Regions from separate parts of the Schumannella sp. GW821-FHT10F01 genome, predicted to be linked through region 1. Evidence: predicted binding sites of a transcription regulator. Region 1 holds the regulator's gene; the other holds the start of a gene.
What was found. Region 1 encodes LexA, which represses DNA repair genes until DNA is damaged. Its sites were predicted from a motif close to TCGAACANNTGTTCGA; they were not measured.
Positions count from the first base shown of each region.

Region 2: AC1RSJ_RS09470 (HNH endonuclease signature motif containing protein) is a predicted target of LexA. The motif match lies at 1,747-1,762, and genes of this name have one in related genera.

Region 1 covers NZ_JBXASM010000006.1:63,311-66,489, reverse strand. The annotation lists gene AC1RSJ_RS08685 (DUF4184 family protein) at 62-877, shown strand; gene lexA (transcriptional repressor LexA) at 946-1,629, opposite strand; gene AC1RSJ_RS08675 (LysM peptidoglycan-binding domain-containing protein) at 1,957-2,385, shown strand; gene AC1RSJ_RS08670 (histidinol-phosphate transaminase) at 2,439-3,179, shown strand, end outside.
Region 2 covers NZ_JBXASM010000007.1:15,303-18,481, reverse strand. The annotation lists gene AC1RSJ_RS09475 (hypothetical protein) at 1-221, shown strand, start outside; gene AC1RSJ_RS09470 (HNH endonuclease signature motif containing protein) at 358-1,725, opposite strand; gene gatB (Asp-tRNA(Asn)/Glu-tRNA(Gln) amidotransferase subunit GatB) at 1,952-3,179, shown strand, end outside.

The DNA of each region.
Region 1 (3,179 bases):
CACGGCGGATGTCCGTCGCGCGGCTGATCCGGACGCGCCCGCCCGCTCCCGATACTGAGCCGTGCCCTTCACCCCGAGCCACGCGGCCGCGGCGCTGCCGTTCCTCCGCACGCCGCTGCCCGCCGCGGCGCTGGTGCTCGGCACGATGGCGCCGGACCTCCCGTACTACGCGCCGCTCGGCGTGCCGCGCGGGCTGACCCACTCGCTGCTCGGCGCCGTCACGGTCGATCCGCTCATCGCCCTCGCAGCGCTCGCGCTCTGGTGGGGGGTGCTGCGCGCGCCCGTCGTCGACCTCGCACCCGACGCGCTGCGCGAGCGGATGCCGCCCCGGCCCGTACTCGGACGCGGACGCACGGCGCTCGGCACCGCGGTCCGCACGGCGCTCCTCGCGCTCGCGGCCGCGCTGATCGGGATCGCGACCCATCTCGCGTGGGACTGGTTCACGCATCCGGACGGGCTCGCGACGGTCCTCCCGCTCTGGAGCACACGGCTCGGGCCGCTCGAGCTCTCCCGCTGGCTGCAGCACGCGTCGACGGTCGCGGGACTCGTCGTGCTCGCCGTCTGGGCGGCGCGCTGGATGCGGTGCACGGCACCGGAGCCGCGCCCCGCGACGACACCGCCCCGGCTGCGGCACGCGGCGCGGGCGGCCGTCGCCGGCACGTGGGTGCTGCTCGCGGCCGGCGTCTGGGCGGCCGGGATACTCGGCGGCGCGGGTCCGCTCACGCCGTCGCTCGTATTCCGGGTCGCCGTCGTGTCGATCGGCGGCGCCGTCGCGCTGGCGGTGCTCCTGTGCCTGGCGTGGCACGTGGTCCGGCGCCGCGAGGCACGACGAGTCGGGCCGACGAGCGAGCCGTCGACCGGGGCGACGAGTGCATAGTCGAGCACGACGACGAATGCCGCGTCGGCGGTCCGGCCGTCGACGCCGGGCGCGGGGGAGACCTCCGGCTAGACGGCGCGGAGGATCGCGACGACCTTGCCGAGCACCTCGGCCTGGTCGCCGAGGATCGGCTCGAACGCCGTGTTGCGGGGCAGCAGCCAGGTGTGGCCGTCGCGCTGCCGGAACACCTTGACGGTCGCCTCGCCGTCGAGCATGGCGGCGACGATCTCGCCGTTCTCGGCCGTGTTCTGCGTGCGCACGACGACCCAGTCGCCGTCGCAGATGGCGGCGTCGATCATCGACTCGCCCGACACCTTGAGCATGAAGAGCTCGCCCTTGCCGACCAGCTGGCGGGGGAGCGGGAAGACCTCCTCGACCTGCTGCTCCGCGGTGATCGGCACGCCGGCGGCGATGCGGCCGACGAGCGGCACCATCGCGGCGTCGCCGACCGGGGGCGCGGAGTCGGCGGGGGACTCGGAGCCGGGCAGGTCGATGAGCACTTCGAGCGCACGGGGCCGCTTCGGGTCGCGGCGGAGGTAGCCGCTGAGCTCGAGCTGGTTGAGCTGGTGCGTGACGCTGGAGAGAGACGACAGGCCGACGGCGTCGCCGATCTCGCGCATGCTCGGCGGATACCCCTGGCGCGCGACGGAGAGCTGGATCGCCTCCAGGATCGCCAGCTGCTTCTCGCTGAGGCTGCGTCGGCGGCGCGTGCCGCCGGCCGCTGACGGTCCGCTCGTGGGCTGGTCGCTCATGCGCGTCTCCCGATGTCGGTGGCATCTGGTGATGTGTGTCCAGACATTCGGAACTGTATCCGGTCCAGGGTGTCGTACCAAACATCCGTTCGAGTGTGTCGCGATGTCGGTGGATGCCGATATCCCTGTTTCCGAGGGCGGAACCGGCGGATCGGCCGGAGCGGAGCCGCAGAGCAGAAGGGGTTGAACATGCGTTCGATAGAAGATACATTCGAAACACAGGTTCGACCCGGCACTCCCGGCCGAGTGCCGGGCGGACCTGTCCAGACCATCGCACGCACACGCACGAGCACCATCTCCCCCGACATCAGCAGCCAGGAGGCAGCCATGAGCGCCATCGCCATCGGAACCGGGATCCGCCGCACCGCCGCCCCTGCCCGCCCGGTGCGGCGTCCGGTCTCCACTGCCGCGACCTCGTCGACCGCGACGGGTCCGCGCCTGCGGATCACGCGCCGCGGCCGTGCCGTCGTCGCCGTGCTCATCGCCACGCCGCTCGCGTTCGGCGCCGTGGTCGTCGGGCTCGGCCAGGCCGCCGCAGCCGACCAGGCCGGCCCGCACGCCGCCTCGTCCGCGACCGGCGACTTCGCCTACGTGACCGTGCAGCCGGGGGACACCCTCTGGACGATCGCGGGCGACGTCGCTCCCGGAGCCGACCGCCGCGTCGTCGTCGACCGGATCGTCGACCTGAACCAGCTCGCGTCCGGCGACCTCCGCGCCGGCGAGCGGATCGCCGTCCCGACCGACCTGGGTCGCTGAGCCCGCTCGCGGCTAGCACCGGTCGACCCCCTGCCGCTCGGTAGGCTCGGCGGGTGAGTCCGCTCTCCGATCTCCCGATCCGCGACGACCTCCGCGGGCAGACGCCGTACGGCGCACCGCAGCAGCCGGTCCGCTACGCGCTCAACGTCAACGAGAACACGCACCCGGTGCCGGAGGATGTGGCCCGCTCGGTCGTCGAGGCCGTCGCCGGCGCGATCCTCACGATCAACCGGTACCCGGACCGCGAGTTCACGCTGCTCCGCGAGCACCTCGCGTCGTATCTGTCGACCGCAGGCGGTCCCGGCTCGGGCGTCGAGCCGCAGTACGTCGATCCGGCGCAGGTCTGGGCGGCGAACGGCTCGAACGAGGTGATCCAGCACATCCTCCAGGCGTTCGGGGGCCCCGGCCGCTCGGTGCTCGGCTTCCCGCCGACCTATTCGATGCACCCGATCATCGCCGCGGGCACGGGCACCCGGTGGGTTCCGGCGGAGCGCGACGCCCGGTACGCGATCTCGCCCGAGACGGCCGTCGCGGCGATCGAGCGCGAGCGTCCGGACCTCGTGTTCTTCTGCGCCCCGAACAACCCGACCGGCACGGCGCTGGCGCTCGAGACCATCGCGGCCGCCTACGACGCGACCGGCGGCATGGTCATGGTCGACGAGGCCTACGCCGAGTTCATGCCCGAGGGCACCCCGACGGCGCTGACCCTGCTGCCCGGCCGCGAGCGGCTGCTCGTGTCGCGCACCATGAGCAAGGCCTTCGCCTTCGCGGGCGGCCGCGTCGGCTACCTCGTC
Region 2 (3,179 bases), on a different contig from region 1:
TCGTGCTCCGATGGGCGGCGGTCGGCTCGCTGGTCGTCTTCTGGATCGTCGCGGGGGTCGGGACGGTGCCGATCAACATCCGCATCACCGACTGGGACGCCGCCGCGCCGCCCGTCGACGCGGACGCGGTCGTGCGTCGCTGGGCTCGCGTCGACCTGATCCGCTGTCTGGCTGCCGTGCTCGCTTTCGTGTCCGGAGTCGCGGCCGCGGTCCTCGGGTGAGCCTTCGCCCGGCCGTGCCCGTTCCTGCGCTGGCGTGGGAGCTCGGCCCATGCCGACTGTCGCGCAATGCCCCGCCCCATGAGGCCACACCCGCTGCACGCGATGCCGCGCCCGGTGAAGGTCATGCCACTGCGCTTCACGCGATGACCCGCGCCGCGATCGGACTCCGCGCCGGCGCGGGGATCCGACGGCGCAGCGGATCCTCCGAGGCGGGCGGCACGACGAAGTAGTGCGCCCGGTCTCGTTCGACTCGCCAGCCGTTGTCGTGGATCAGCAGGTGATGGTGCCGGCAGAGCAGGATGCCGTCGGCCAGATCCGTGCGGCCTCCGCGCGACCATTCGACGAGGTGGTGCGCCTCGCACCACGACGGCGGTCGATCGCACCCCGGAAACCGGCACCCGCCGTCCCGTGCCGCGAGCCCGATCCGCTGTCGGGCCGTGAAGAGCCGCTGGTCTCGACCGACGTCGATGACCGAGCCGCGGGAGTCGAGGACGACCGGGACGGCTCCCTCGGCGCAGATGCGACGACGTGCGGTGTCGATCGACACTGCGGCTGCCTGTCCCTCGAGCCGCGCGAACCCGGCTTGCCCCGCAGCGCCGGACGTCTCCACCCGCAGATCCCGCTCCGCGACGAGCACGGTGACGCCGGCTCGCCGCGACCCGAGCACGGCACCGCGATCGGCTCGGGCGCCCACATCGAGCAGCCCCACCAGCGCGTCCAGTGCCAGCTGCTCGACGGTCCGGTGGTCGCGGAGCAGGTCCTCGTCGCGCGCCGCGGCGTCCGGATCGGAGAACCGGGGTCCGCCGCGCCGCGGCGAGGTGGCCGCATCGACGACCGACGACACGAGGGCCGCGGACTCGGGGTCGAGCAGCCCGACGATGCGGGTCATCCCGTCGCCCTGAGGGATCAGGTGCAGGTACCGGCGTTCCCGCAGCGCCCGCTCGCGGTCGGCGGCGCCCGCGGCGTCGAGCTCGTCACGCACCTCGCGGGCGCGCGCCCGCAGCTGTTCGATCGTGCGTGCGGGGACGTCCGCGATCAGCGTCGCCGCGGCGGCGCCGAGCACGGCATCCGGGACCGCGTCGTCCGCAGCGCCGAGCCCCGCGCGGATCGCCGCCGCCGCGGCTACCCCGACGCCGCGCTCCGACACGGCGGCCGCCAGCGCGGAGTCCACGGCGGAGACGGCCCCGGGGCCCGACGCCGCGCCCATCATCGAGCCCACCGAGACGAGCGACCGGGCCTCCGCCGCGGTCACCCCGGCGACCTTCTGCACGAGCGCCTCGGGCGTCCGCACCCCGAGCCGCTGAGCGAGTCCGGAGTAGCCGCGGTCGCGCGACGACCTCCGCGCGATCTCGCCGGCCACCTCGGCGGCCGCGGCATCCACCCGCTGGCGGACGCGCGCGAGCATCCGCTGGAGGTCGAGCACGGCGGTGTCCGGCAGCGCATCGAGCGCCGGGAGCCGCAGCCCGTCCGCTGCGGCGAGCAGCGGGTCCAGTGGGGGAGTCATGCCTCGATTTTCCCACGGTGTTCGAACGTATGTTCGATAAACGGCGAAGTGGTGCGAAAGCGCTCATGACCAGCCCTGTTGAGGAGGGGACGCCACCCGCCATCGCCCAACGCGAGCCGATCCCCCGCCCCCGCCCCTCGCTACCCCGACCCCCCCCCACCCCCGCGCCCCCGTCCCAACCCCCGGCGCGGCACCCCCACCCCACCGCCCCTCCTAGAATCGACGCATGGCCCGCGCGGAACTCATGGACTACGACAAGGCCCTCGAACTCTTCGAGCCGGTGCTCGGATTCGAGGTGCACGTCGAGCTGGCGACGAGGACCAAGATGTTCTCCGACGCCCCGAACCCCGCGAACAGCGAGAACGAGGGCACGGGTCCGAACACCCAGATCACGCCCGTCGACCTGGGACTCCCGGGCAGCCTCCCCGTCGTCAACGAGCAGGCCGTGCGCTACTCGATCTCGCTCGGCCTCGCGCTCGGCTGCTCGATCGCCGAGTCGAGCCGCTTCGCGCGGAAGAACTACTTCTACCCCGACCTCGCGAAGAACTACCAGATCAGCCAGTTCGACGAGCCGATCGCCTACGAGGGCGAGGTCGAGATCGAGCTGGAGGACGGCAGCGTCTTCCAGGTGCCGATCGAGCGCGCGCACATGGAGGAGGACGCCGGCAAGCTGACGCACGTCGGCGGCGCCACCGGCCGCATCCAGGGCGCCGAGTACTCGCTCGTCGACTACAACCGGGCCGGCGTGCCGCTGGTGGAGATCGTCACGAAGCCGATCTTCGGCGCGGAGGCGAAGGCGCCGGAGGTCGGCAAGGCCTATGTCGGCGCAATCCGCGACATCGTGCGAGGCCTGGGCATCTCGGAGGCGCGGATGGAGCGCGGCAACCTGCGCTGCGACGCGAACGTGTCGCTGCGTCCGCGCGGCCAGGAGAAGCTCGGCACCCGCACGGAGACGAAGAACGTGAACTCGCTCCGCAGCGTCGAGCGGGCCGTGCGCTACGAGATCCAGCGCCAGGCCGCCATCCTCGCGAAGGGCGGCAGCATCACCCAGGAGACGCGGCACTGGCACGAGGACTCCGGCACGACCTCCGCCGGACGTCCGAAGAGCGACGCGGACGACTACCGCTACTTCCCGGAGCCCGATCTCCTCCCGGTGCAGCCGCCGGCCCAGCTCATCGAGGAGCTCCGCGCCGCGCTGCCGGAGGCGCCGGCCGTGCGCCGTCGCCGCCTGAAGGGCGAGTGGGGCTTCACCGACGACGAGTTCCGCGACGTGCAGAACAGCGGACTCCTCGTCGAGGTCGCCGAGACGGTCGCCGCCGGTGCCGCCCCTGCCCAGGCGCGCAAGTGGTGGACCGGCGAGATCGCGCGCATCGCGAACGCCCGCGAGGCGGATGCCGCCACCCTCATCGCACCCGCGCACGTCGCGGAGATCGTCGCGCTCGTCGAGTCCGGCG